Regions from separate parts of the Chromobacterium sp. FG22 genome, predicted to be linked through region 2. Evidence: riboswitches for the same ligand, from Rfam matches in the RefSeq annotation. Region 2 holds a riboswitch; the other holds the start of a gene.
The links. A riboswitch is a leader RNA that binds a small molecule or an ion and turns the genes downstream of it on or off. The one in region 2 is predicted to bind glycine.

Region 1: it holds a riboswitch for glycine, as region 2 does, so the genes downstream of both, ACODSD_RS15270 (trimeric intracellular cation channel family protein) here and gcvT (glycine cleavage system aminomethyltransferase GcvT) in region 2, are expected to answer to the same signal.

The regions. Positions count from the first base shown of each region.
Region 1 covers NZ_JBMDJX010000015.1:16,991-23,615, forward strand. Annotated here, with positions in the region: gene ACODSD_RS15260 (DUF3141 domain-containing protein) at 1-2,178, shown strand, start outside; glycine riboswitch at 2,315-2,401, shown strand; glycine riboswitch at 2,403-2,585, shown strand; gene ACODSD_RS15265 (hypothetical protein) at 2,629-2,895, opposite strand; gene ACODSD_RS15270 (trimeric intracellular cation channel family protein) at 2,905-3,519, shown strand; gene ACODSD_RS15275 (LuxR C-terminal-related transcriptional regulator) at 3,549-4,334, opposite strand; gene ACODSD_RS15280 (aldehyde dehydrogenase) at 4,500-5,999, shown strand; gene ACODSD_RS15285 (APC family permease) at 6,044-6,625, shown strand, end outside.
Region 2 covers NZ_JBMDJX010000019.1:16,031-22,655, reverse strand. Annotated here, with positions in the region: gene gcvH (glycine cleavage system protein GcvH) at 41-427, opposite strand; gene gcvT (glycine cleavage system aminomethyltransferase GcvT) at 501-1,589, opposite strand; glycine riboswitch at 1,631-1,727, opposite strand; glycine riboswitch at 1,742-1,833, opposite strand; gene ACODSD_RS17380 (dihydroxyacetone kinase family protein) at 2,079-3,761, shown strand; gene ACODSD_RS17375 (M15 family metallopeptidase) at 3,805-4,557, opposite strand; gene ACODSD_RS17370 (amino acid permease) at 4,699-6,039, opposite strand; gene gluQRS (tRNA glutamyl-Q(34) synthetase GluQRS) at 6,463-6,625, opposite strand, start outside.

The DNA of each region.
Region 1 (6,625 bases), on a different contig from region 2:
ATGGACAGCGAAATCGGCATCGCGCTGCAACAGGGCCACCCCTGCTACTTCATCATGTTCTTCCCCCAGCCTGTGCCCAGCCAGACCATAGAAAGCGTCAGCCGCGCCGAATACGTCTTCCTCGGCAAGGTCAGGGAACTGCATCCGGACAGCGACGGCAAGCCCTTCGTCATCGGCAACTGCCAGGGCGGCTGGGCGCTGGCCATGCTGGCCTCGGTGGCGCCGGAGCTGTGCGGCCCCATCCTGCTGGCCGGCACCCCGCTGTCCTACTGGGCCGGCGTCACCGGCAAATACCCGATGCGCTACTCCGGCGGCATGCTGGGCGGCACCTGGACCGCCTCGCTGGCCGGCGATCTGGGCAACGGCAAGTTCGACGGCGCCCATCTGGTCAACAACTTTGAAAAGCTGGACCCGGCCAACACCCTGTGGAAGAAGCCCTACAATCTGTACGCCAAGGTGGACACCGAGCGCGAACGCTATCTGGGCTTTGAACGCTGGTGGGGCGGCCACTACCTGCTGAACAAGCAGGAAATGGAATGGATTTCCCAGCAGCTCTTCGTGGGCAACCACCTGGTGGAAGGCAAGATCGTCAGCAGCGACCAGCACCGCGTGGACATGCGCAACATCCGCTCCCCCATCATCGTGTTCGCCTCCTGGGGCGACAACATCACCCCGCCGCAGCAAGCGCTGAACTGGATACCGGACCTGTACGACAACGCGGAAGACATCCGCGACAACGAACAAACCATCATTTACTGCCTGCACAACAAGGTGGGCCACCTGGGCATCTTCGTCTCCGCCGGCATCGCCAACCGCGAACACAGCGAATTCGCCAGCGCGCTGGACCTGATCGACGTGCTGGCCCCCGGCCTGTACGAAGCCATCATCGAAGACGTGGCCCCCGGCACCCCCGGTCAGGAATACATCAAAGGCCGCTACATCATCCGTTTCGAAGCGCGCGAAGTGGCCAACATCCTGGCCCTGGACGACGGCCGCGAAGACGAACAAGCCTTCGAAGTGGTGCGCCGCGTCTCCGAGATCAACCAAGGCGTTTACAACCGCTTCATCTCCCCCGCGCTCCAGGCCGTCAGCAGCGAAGCCAGCGCCCAATGCCAGCGCCAACTCAACCCGGCGCGGCTGGAACGCACGCTGATCTCCCCGCTCAACCCCTGGCTCAGCTGGCTCAAGCCCGCCGCCGAATACGTGCGCGCCCATCGCCATCCGGTGAGCGTGGACAACCCGCTGTGGCGGCTGCAAGAACAATGGTCCGGCTGGATGGCGCAAAGCCTGGACCGCTACCGCGACCTGCGCGACGCCGCCACCGAACACTGCTTCAAGGCCGTGTACGAATCCCCGTGGCTGGCCTCCGTCGTGGGCGTCCAGCCGGCCCGCGAAACCCGCGCCGCCCGCTGCGACAGCTGGGAGAAACGGGAACGGTTGCAACTCAAGCGCCAAACGCTGGACCCCGCCTACGAAACCGGCACCCTGGCAGACGGCTTCGTGCGCCTGCTCACCTACGTGGCGATTGGCCGCGGCATCATAGACGAGCGCCCGTTCAACGCCATCCGCCGCATCATGCGCGACATCCGCCACGAACACCCGCTGACCCTGATGCAGCTGAAAGAAATCGCCCGCAAGCAAGTCTTCCTGGTGCGGCTGGACGAAGCCCGCGCGCTGGCCGGCCTGCCCAAGCTGCTGCCGGAAGAACACCGCCGCCGCCAAGCCTGGCAGCTGGCGCACGAACTGCTGGCGCTCAGCGGCGATATCGCCCCGGAACAACAGCAGCGGCTGGACCAAGTGGCGCACGCGCTGCAACTGGACACCCGCGCGCCGTCGGCTCCGGCCATCCTGCCGCCCACAGAGCCCGTAGCGACAAGCGCAAGCGCTCCCGCCGCGGCGCCCGCCGTCAAAGCCAGCGCGCCGGCCAAGAAAGCGGCCGCTCCGCGCAAACCGGCCGCCAAAGCCCCGGCCAAAGCAGCGACGGCCGACAAGCCCAGCGCCGCCGTCAAACCCGCCGGCAGCACGCCGCCGGTTGCGGCCAAGCCGGCCTCAAGCAAGCCCGCGGCGGCCAAAACCGCCAAAGCGCCTGCCGCCAAGGCATCCGCAGCCAAAACCCCGGCCACGCGCAAACCCGCCGCCGGCAAGGACGCGGCCAAGCCCAAAACGCCGAGCAACTAAGCATCAGCCAGCGCAAAAACGCCCGGACAGCCAAACCGCCGTCCGGGCGTTTTCATGTTGATATCGCACTGCAACATTTTTGCCTCGCCCCATGTATACAGTCGTTGACTGAACAATACAGCAAACGCTAATATCCTTGCCTGCTGCGGGAGAGAGGGGCATGCGCCCCCGCCGAAGACGCAAACTCCCATAATCGCTCAGGCAACAGTACCGCAGCCCATGGATACCAGCCGATTGGAGAGAGGCCCTAAGCGCCCGTTCATCATCTGCTACGCTTCAGCGAGAGCGCGTCGGATGATGTGACCGGCCCTTAGCCGCCCACCGAAGGGGCAAGTGACACCCGGCAAGGCCCGCACACAGGCCGCGCCCGTCATCTAACTCTCAGGTAAAAGGACAAGGGGAGAGGCAATGCCGGCAGCGCCGCGCCGATGCGCGGCCCGCCGGCCGTGCTCAGAACGTGCTCACGATCTCGCGAGCAAGGACGAGACAAGGCGAAAACAGCTGAGAAAGCGGAATGTACTCGTGGTACATGAGCATTTCGAAGCGGGTTTCAACGCCGTATCGTCGCAGCGCAGCAGATCGTGCACCAGCTCTCAAGGAAAACCCGTGTTCGAAACTCTTGCCCAGGCTGCGCGCCACCTGGCATGGCCCGCCCATTGCCAACCCCTTTTCCCACCCGGCTTCGCCGCGCATCTCGGCGCCAGCCTGTTTGACCATTGCAACTACATGCTTACCCTGATCTATCTGATCGCCATCACCGCGGAAGCGATGACCGGCGCGTTGGCGGCCGGCCGCCGCAATATGGACATCTTCGGCGTTACCGTCATCGCCTTCCTCACCGCCCTGGGCGGCGGCACCGTGCGCGACATCGTGCTGGGCCGCTACCCGATAGGCTGGACCCAACACCCGGAATATGTCGGCCTCGTCATCGCCGGCGGCCTGGCCGCTGTGTTCGTGGCCCGCTATATGAAACGCCTGAGCCGCGTCTTCCTGGTGCTGGACGCGCTGGGCCTGATCGCCTTCACCATCATAGGCTGCGGCGTGGCCCAGTCCATGGACTACCACCCGGTGGTGGTGGTGATGGCCGGCATGATCACCGGCATTGCCGGCGGCATCCTGCGCGACGTGCTGTGCAACCGCGTGCCGGTGGTCTTCCGCCAGGAGCTGTACGCCAGCGTCTCCTTCGCCGTGGCCCTGCTCTACCTGGGCCTGATCAAGCTGGGCGTGCCGCATGATCTCAACGTGCTGGCCAGCTTCGCCGTCGGCCTCGCCATCCGCCTGGCCGCCATCTGGCGCGAATGGCGGCTGCCGGTGTTCATGTACCGGCATGATCTGCACTAACTAAGCGCATCTGTTTACCGCTGCCGGCATCAGGATTGAATCCCCGCCAGCAGCAGGAACAAGGCCGCCTGGCTGGACACGCCCAGCTTGGCGTACAGATGGCGGCGGTGCACCTTGGCGGTTTCCAGCGAAATGCCCAGCTCGCGCGCCACGCCCTTGGTGGAGTGGCCGCCGAGTATCAGCAGCGCCACCTCCACCTCCCGCTTGGTCAACGGCGAGGAGCCCTGCGCGCGCAGCGCCTCCTCCAGTTCCCGGCGGCTCTGCCTGCCCGTCCTGGCCGCCGGCTGACGCAGCCCTTCGTCCAGACGCGCGGCCAGCCGTGACAAGGGCAATAGCCAGGGGGCGAACAGATTGCAAACGCCCAGTTCCTGCTCGCTGAAGCGGCGTTTGCTGCCCAGCGACAGGGACAGCACGCCCTCCGGCAACACTTGCAGAAACTGGATTTCATCCGCCACCACATTGCGCGAAAAGTAACGGCGAAAGTACTCCGTCTCCCGGAAACGGTCCGGCGCCACCTCGTCCAGCCGGTACACGCCGGCGGCCGGGCGCTTCAGCGCAAAACCGTAAAACGGGTCCAGCAGATACAGGCCGCGCCGGTAGTCGGCGAACAAATCGTCGGCGGCGTAATTGGCCGCGTGATCCGCCAGCACCCACGGCGGCGCCTCCTGGCGAAACAGCACCGCCACCCAAGTATCGAAACTCAGGCGTTCCCGTAGAAACGCGGCCAACCCTTGCCAAAAGGCCGCGTTGTCGACGCCGTCCAACAAGCGCCCCAATTGCTGGTGAAACACCAGATCCGCCACATTCAGCTGCATGCCAGCTACCCCGATCAGGTTAGTCCCGCCTTCCGCTCTAACGCTTTCGCGTGATGTCCGCCGCCAAGGCGACTGACTAGTATGGCTCCAGCCTGCGCGACAAGACCAGCCGTGATGTGAGCGCTTCCCCCACCCCGTCGCGCCGCCTGAACAGGAGTGATCGCCATGCCCACGCAGGATCTGTCCTACTGGCAAGGCCGCGCCGCCGATTTGCGCCCGCCTTGCCTCGCCTTCATCAACGGCCGCTTCGTGCCCGCCGCCAACCAGCGCACCTTCACCGACATCAGCCCCATCCATGGCCGGCCCCTGGCCGAGATCGCCCGCTGCGGCGAGGCCGATGTCGAACGGGCGGCGCGGGCCGCCCGCGCCAGCTTCGAATCCGGCGTCTGGTCGCGCTGTCACCCGCGCCAGCGCAAGACCGTGCTACAAAAACTGGCGGCGCTGATCCGCCGGCATGGCGACGAACTGGCGCTGCTGGACTGCCTGGACATCGGCAAGCCCATTGCCGATGCGCTCCATATCGATGTGCCGGGCGCCGCCGGCGTGTTCGACTGGTACGCCGAAGCCGCCGACAAGCTGTACGGCGAGGCCGCCCCTGGCGCCGACGACGCGCTGGCCCTGATCACCCGGGAACCGCTGGGCGTGGCGGCGGCGGTGATCCCGTGGAATTTCCCGCTGGACATGGCGGCGTGGAAGCTGGCGCCGGCGCTGATGGCCGGCAATAGCGTGATCCTGAAGCCGGCCGAGCAATCCCCGCTGTCGGCCTTGCGCCTGGCCCAACTGGCCCAGGAGGCCGGCCTGCCGGACGGCGTGCTCAACGTCTTGCCGGGCTACGGCGACGAGGTGGGGCGGCCGCTGGGCCTGCACCCGGACGTGGATTGCCTGAGCTTCACCGGCTCCAGCGAAGTGGGCAAAACCTTTCTGCGCTACGCGGCGGACTCCAATATGAAAAGAGTGGCGCTGGAATGCGGCGGCAAAAGCCCCAATCTGGTGTTCGACGACTGCGACCTGGACGCCGCCGCCCGGCGCGCCGCCTTCGGCGTTTTCTTCAATCAGGGCCAGGTGTGCTCGGCCAACTCGCGGCTCTTGCTGCAACGCTCCATTCAAGACGCCTTCCTGGAACGCCTGCTGCGCGAGGCGGCCGCGCTGCAACCGGGCAACCCGCTGGACCCGGCCACCCGCAGCGGCTGCATCGTCGACGCCCGCCAGGCGGAGCGCATCATGGCCCACATCGACCAAGCCCGCCGCCAAGGCGCCCGCCTGCTGTGCGGCGGCGAGCGCTTCAGCCTGGACGGCGGCGACTGCTACATCCGCCCCACCGTCTTCACCGATGTCCGCCCGGACATGGCGCTGGCGCGCGAGGAAGTCTTCGGCCCGGTGTTGGCGGTGATGCCCTTCGACAGCGAAGCCGAGGCCGTGGCCATCGCCAACGACAGCCCTTACGGCTTGGCCGCCTCGGTGTGGACCCGGGACCTGTCGCGCGCCCACCGCGTGGCGCGCCGGCTACGCGCCGGCACCGTCTCGGTCAACACCGTGGACGCGCTGGACCCCGGCCTGCCGTTTGGCGGCTGCAAGCAGTCCGGCTTTGGCCGCGACCTGTCGCTACACGCCATCGACCACTACACCCACCTCAAAACCACCTGGGTGCAATGGCAAGACGAATAAGCGCCGTCCCGCAGTCGGCACAACAAGATAGTAGGAGACACACCATGCGCACACCGCAAGCCCACCTTGCTCCGCCGCCGGCCCCCGCCCCTTTTCGCGCCAGCCTGGGCCTCGCCCCGCTGCTCGCCGTCGCCATCGGCCTCGTCGTATCCCAAGGCGTGATGGTGCTGATGCTGCAAGGCGCCGGCATGGCCGGCATCGGCTTTCTGATCCCGCTGAGCCTGGCCTTCCTGCTGGCGCTCTGCTACGCCGTATCCTTCTCCGAACTGGCGCTGATGATTCCCCGCGCCGGCAGCCTCAGCAGCTACACCGAGGTGGCCCTGGGCCAGTTCCCCGCCATCCTGGCCACCTTTTCCGGCTATGTGGTGGTGGCGATGTTCGCGCTGTCGGCCGAACTCCTGCTGCTAGACCGCATCGTCAACCAGGTCTACCCCGGCGTCTTTCCCCTCAACAGCGTCGCCTACGGCGTGCTGCTGATCTTCACCCTGCTCAATCTGCTGGGCATTGATGTATTCGCCCGCCTGCAATCGGCGCTGGCCCTGGTGATGATCGTCGCGCTGCTGGCGCTGGGCAGCACCGCGCTGAGCGGCGGCGGCCCGCCGGCGCTGGCCCAGGCCGCCAACAGC
Region 2 (6,625 bases):
CGCCTCGCGGCCGATTAGGACTGCGAGGCGGTTTTCACCATCAGGCGCCAATTTCCTTGGCGTAGGCGGCGGCGTCCATCAGGGCGTCCAGGTCCGCCGGATCCGCCGGCTTGATCTTGAAGAACCAGCCGGCGCCGTAGGGCTCGCCATTGGCCAGTTCCGGTTCGGCTTCCAGTTCCTCGTTGATGGCCAGCACTTCGCCGGCAATCGGACAGTAGATGTCGGAAGCGGCTTTCACCGACTCCACCACGCCGGCCTGCTCTTCCTTGGCGAGCTTGGCGCCCACTTTCGGCAATTCGACGAAAACGATGTCGCCCAGCAGTTCCTGCGCGTGCTCGGTAATGCCCACGGTCACGGAGCCGTCAGCTTCCAGGCGCAGCCATTCGTGGCTTTCAACGTATTTGAGTTCGGCGGGGATGTTGCTCATGAGTGTCTCCAGTCAAATCCAGGTCTTAAACGATATTCCCGGCCGCGTCGCGCGGCCTGCCCAAGCACGCCGCTCAGGCGAAAACTTTTTTGCCGTTGCGCACAAACGGCATTTTGACCACGCGCACCTCGGTCAAGGTTCCGCGCAGGTCCACCAGCGCCGTATCGCCGGTGCCGGCCGGCACGCGCGCGATCGCGATGGAGTGTTTGAGGGTGGGCGAGAAGGTGCCGCTGGTGATCACGCCCTCGCCTACGCCTTCCACCACCACTTTCAGGCCTTCGCGCAGCACGCCGCGGCCTTCCAGCACCAGGCCCACTTGTCTGGTTTTCAGGCCGGCGGCTTTCTGCGCCTCCAGCGCCTTGCGGCCGATGAAATCACGCTCCGCCGGTTCCCAGGCGATGGTCCAGCCCATGCCGGCCTCCAGCGGGGAAACGGTTTCATCCATATCGTGGCCGTAGAGATTCATGCCGGCTTCCAGGCGCAGCGTGTCGCGCGCGCCCAGGCCTATCGGCGCCACGCCGGCGGCCTGCAGTTGCTGGAAAAAGGCCGCGGCCTCAACGCCGGGCAGCATCACTTCCAGGCCGTCTTCCCCGGTGTAGCCGGTGCGGGCATAGAACCAATCGCCGGCGGGCTGGCCTTGGAAGGGCTTCAAGGCCTGGATGACGTCGGCGAGCTCGGGCTTGACCGCGCAGACCTTGGCGATGGCCTGCGGGCCCTGCACCGCCAGGATGGACAGATCGCGGCGCACCTTGATGTCCACGTCGAAATCCGCCTTGCGCCCTTCCATCCAGGCCAGGTCCTTGTCGGTGGTGCCGGCGTTGATCACCATGCGGTAGCCGTAGGAGGTCAGATAGACGATCAGATCGTCCACCACGGTGCCGTCGGGGGTGAGCATGCCGGAATACAGCGCCTTGCCTTCGAAGCCGAGCTTGGCCACGTCGTTGGCGATCAAGCGCTGCAGCCAGACTTTGGCGTCCGGGCCGCTGATGTCCAGCACCGTCATATGGGAAACGTCGAACATGCCGGCGTCGCTGCGCACGATCTCATGTTCCTTGAGTTGGGAGCCGTAATGGATGGGCATTTCCCAGCCGGCGAAATCGACCATCTTGGCGCCGGCGGCGATATGGGATTCAAACAGGGGGGTGCGTTTCGGGGCCGTCATCGGTGCGTCCTTAGCAAAAGCGTGTAGTGTTGCTCTATTCCCTACACCCCTCTGTCCCTGCACCTGAGATTTTCCGGCCTTGCGGCCGTTAGCCCCTTCGGTGGGCATCCGCGGATGCCGCTCTCCAGATTCGGCGAACTGGCTGCGGCCAGTCCGATGATGCAGTCCTTTTGCCTGAGCGATTGCGGGTGCGCTTGCGCCTTCGGCGGTGGCGCGGACGGCCACTCTCTCCTGCATGACGAGCCAGATTATGGTTGCTGGGCCGGGGCTTGGCAAGCCGTGTTTATCTTCAACTTAAACAATGACTTAAAATATTCGAAACCGCAAAACATTGAACCGGCATTGCTTCGTTTAAGATCGATTACGAACATATTTCATTTCCTTATCGATCAAAAAATAGATGCCCCCCCCATTGCGCCGCCGCTGATCGTAAGATGACATCCATCTTGACCAAGCACGATCTCTATCCGATCTGGAAAGGAAACCGCGATGCGAAAACTGATCAACGATCCGCGCCATGTGGCGCGGGAGATGCTGGAAGGCCTGGCCGACACCCTGCCCGGCCTGGCGCTGCTCGAGGAAGAAAACGTCTTGCTGCGGGCGGACCTTCCCGCCGGCGGCCTGCGCGACAAGGTGGCGCTGATTTCCGGCGGCGGCAGCGGCCACGAACCGGCCCACGCCGGCTACATCGGCCACGGCATGCTGGACGCCGCCGCGGTGGGCGACGTATTCACCTCTCCCAGCGTAGACACCGTGCTGGCGGCGATCCGCGCCGTCGCCGGCCCCAAGGGCGTGCTGCTCATCGTCAAGAACTACACCGGCGACCGGCTCAACTTCGGCCTGGCGGCGGAACTGGCTCGCGCCGAGGGCATCGCCGTCGACAGCGTGGTGGTGGCCGACGACGTGGCGCTGCGCGACACCGTGGAGCCGGCGCGCAGGCGCGGCATCGCCGGCACGGTGCTGGTGCACAAGATCGCCGGCGCGGCGGCCGCCTCCGGCGCCGGCCTGGCCGAGGTCGCCGCCGCGGCGCGGCAGGCTGCAGAACAGGTGGCCACCATGGGCGTGGGCCTGGGCGCCTGCACGGTGCCGGCCACCGGCCGCCCGGGCTTTCAACTGGACAGCGGGGAGGCGGAACTGGGCCTGGGCATACACGGCGAAGCCGGCGTGCGCCGCGTGGCGACGCCATCGGCCGCCGATTTGTGCGCGACGCTGCTGGACGCCATCTTGCAAGACCGCGGCTGGCGTTCGGGACACAGGGTGGCGCTGCTGGTCAACGGCCTGGGCGGCACGCCGCCGATGGAGCTGGCCATCGTCGCCCGCGCCGCGCTGGCTCATCTGCGCCTGCGCGGCCTACAGGTGGAACGCGCCTGGAGCGGCAACTTCATGACCGCGCTGGAAATGCCCGGCTGCTCCTTGTCCCTGATGGCGCTGGACGATCAGCGGCTCGCCAGGCTGGACCAGGCCACTCTGGCGCCGGCCTGGCCCGGTTCAGGCCGTCTGCCGGCGCAACGCCAGCTGCGCGCCGCGCCGCCGCGCGACGCTTTCACGCCCTCGGCCGCCGCGGCCGATCCCCGTTTGCGCGCCGCGGCCTGGGCCGCGGCCGACGCGCTGGACGCCGCCGAGCCGCTGTTGACCGAACTGGACGGCGCGGCCGGGGATGGAGATCTGGGCGTCAGCATGCAGCGCGGCGCGGCCGCGATCCGGGCCTTGCCCGACAGCGCATGGAGCGACCCCGCCACGGCGCTGCGCGCGGTCGGCCAGGCCTTGCGCCAAGCCATCGCCGGCAGCTCCGGGCCTTTCTACTCCACCGCCCTGCTGCGCGCGGCGCGGCGGCTGGACACGACGACCCCGCCCACCCCGAAGGACTGGGCGGCCGCCTTTCTGGACGGCGTCGCCGCCGTCGCGGAACTGGGCGGCGCGCAAGTGGGCGACCGCACCATGCTGGACGCCTTGTCCCCCGCCGCCGACGCTTTCGCCTCCGCCCTGGACGCCGGACAGGCTCCGGAGACGGCCTGGCGTTCGGCGCTGACAGCGGCGGAGCGCGGCTGCGCGGCAACCGCCGCCATGCGGCCGCGCCTGGGCCGGGCCAGCTATCTGGGCGAACGGGCGCTGGGCGTGCCGGACGCGGGCGCCAGCGCCGCGCTGGTCTGGTTGAAGGCGCTGACCGGCTAGCGCCAGGCCATGGGCCGCCGCGCCCGCGCGGCGGCCCTGGCGATCAGGCCGGCCTCTCCGGCTCGGTCTCCATCGACGGATAGATCCAATCCACGCCCAGCGCCTGCCCCCACAGGCAGTCGCCCAGATCGTAATGCCACCATTCCTCGGCATAATTGCTGAAGCCGGCCTGCTTCATCAGATTGAACAAGACGCGGCGATTGTGACGCACCGTCAGCCAGTGCTCGGAGGAAAAACCCAGGGCCGGATCATGCGGCGCTTCGAAGAAATCGGTGCGCGACGCCGGCTCCGCCGCGTCGAAGGCCGTGCCGAAATCGCAGATCTCGCCCGTGTCCATCCGGCAGATCGCCAGGTCCACGGCGCCGCCGGAATTGTGCGGCAACACCGCGAAACGGGCGGTGTCGTCCGGGTGGGCGGCGAACAGTCGCGCCTGCCGCTCCACCGCCGCCGCGTCCCAGTCCGGGTGCGCGGCGCGCACATCGTCCAGCACCATCTGAAACAGATCCGCCTGGGTTTCGCGGCTGCGGTAGGCGTCGAACAGCAGCAAACCGTACTCCGGCGCCAGCCGCGCCGCCGTCTCGCGCAAACGGCGCGCGACAAAGGACCGCGCCGACATGCCTTCGGCGCAGCCTTTGCGGCCGGCGCGGTAATAGCTGTTTTCCGGAAACAGGCCGTCCGCGCGCTCAAGCGCGCAAGGCGCGTTCTCCGCCCGCATCCGCGCCAGCGTCTGCGCGTCCGGCAGCGGATAGGTGAAATCGATGGCGACGAGCGCGTGATCGGCGGCGCTTATCCTCATGGCAACTCCCGGTCTGAAAGCAAAGCGCCCTAGTAGGCCACCAGCCGGCGGCATAGGCAAGCCCGTTGACTCATGACGATAGGCTTGCGCAAAAAGAAAACGCGGCCTAAGCCGCGTTTGGGATCCGACATCGCCTCTCCTTCATGAAGGATCGGCGTAACGCTCCTTCACCTGCCAGACATAGACCGGCAAGCCCAGCAGCAGCAGAATCATGCCCCACATCACGATGTCGGCGCCGGAGCCGTACAAGGCCCAGACCGAATAGGCGAAACCCACGCCGGCGAAGCACAGCGGCGCCAGGAAGTCCTTGCGCTGGAACTGCTGGGGGCGCATCAGCATGATGGCGAGCAAGGCCATCGAGCAAAAGGCGTAGGGCAGCAAAGTGGTGGCGGTGGCCAGCAGGATGATGAACTCGAAAATCTTGACGCCGCCGTCGCCGCCGGCGTACTTCATCGCCATCAGCACCGTCACCAGCCCGCTGGACAGCAGCAGGCCGAAAATGGGCACGCCTTCGCGGTTCATCTGGGCGAAACGACGGGGAAACAGGCCGTCGTGCGCAGCCGCGGCCGGCACGTGCGCCTGCATCAGGCTCCAGCCGTTGAGCGCGCCGAAGCAGGACACGATGGCGCCGAAACCCACCAGATAATAGCCCCAATCGCCCCACATCAGCCGGGCGGCGTCGGCGAAGGGCGCCTGGGAGGCGGCCAGCATCGCCGGCGGCATCAAGCCCATCAAGGCCACCGTGGACAGGATGTAGAGCACGGTGGCGATCAGAGTGCCCAGCACCGTGGCGCGCGGAATGTTTTTTTCCGGCTCGATCACGTCGCCTGCCGGCACCGACGCCGATTCCAGCCCCAGGAAGGCCCACAGGGTCAGCGCCATGGTGGCGGACACCGAACTGAGCAGCGGCTTGTCGTGAGGGTTGAACACGATATTGTCCGGCTGCATGTGGAAAAAGCCGATGAAGGTGACGGCGGCCAGCGGCAACAGTTTAAGCAAGGTGGTCGTCACCGCCACCAGGCCGGAACTGCGCGCGCCGCGGCTGTTGATCCAGGTGACGATCCAGATCAGGCTGATGGCGAACACGCCGGCCAACACATTATTGTGGCCCAGCGCCGGAACGAATACCTGCATATAGCTGGTGGCGGCCACCGCCAGGGCCGCATTGCCGGCCCACAGCGCAATCCAGTAGCCCCAGGCGATCCAGAAACCGGCGAAACCGCCGAAGGCTTCATGAATATAGGCGTACGGCCCGCCTTCCTTGGGCAGGATGGCCGCCAGCCGGGCGAACACCAAGGCCAGGCAGATCGCGCCGGCGGCGGTGAGCAGCCAGCCTATCATCGACACGCCGCCGAACGGCGCCAGCGACGCGGGCAGCAGGAACACGCCGGAGCCGATCATATTGCCCACCACCAAGGCGGTGCACATCCATACGCCCAGCGCCCGGGTCTTGGTCTTGCTGTCTAAATTGGTATTGCTCAAGGCTTGGTCTCCATCGGGCCTGCCGATTGACGGGCGCGCCGCGCGCGCATGTTTACGTTCATGCGATGGCGCCGGCGGAATTGGCCTGGCCAGTTCCGTTCGCATTCAGACTGATACGGCTGAAAAAGCGCCCATGATAGAGGGCCTCGCCCGCAAGCTGGGCATGCTTTCTTCAAACCGCTTGACCGGAGTCAACTGAAGCGGGACTTTGCGCCAGTGCGCGCGCATGAAAAAAAGGCGGCATTAGAACACAAATTCGACATAAAAACATGTCGCATTTTCCGCATATCAAGGAGAAGACGATGGCGACCCGCTTGCCGCGGCCGATGATGCGCAACAAGCGCGTGCGCAGATGCCAATATAGGCCAGCCGGGATGGAAAAAAAGACGTCAAACGCATAATTTTGGCATAAAACGGCGCAATTCAGCCGGCAAGCACCGGTCCGACTGGCACGCGCGCCAGCGACCAATGCGCTCGCGCCCACTGCCACAACTCGGCCAGGCTGCCGCACTCCTCCGGCGGAACATGCCCCAGGCGGCTTAAGGCCAGGCGCAAGGCCGCGGCGGCGTCCTCAGCCGCCACCGCC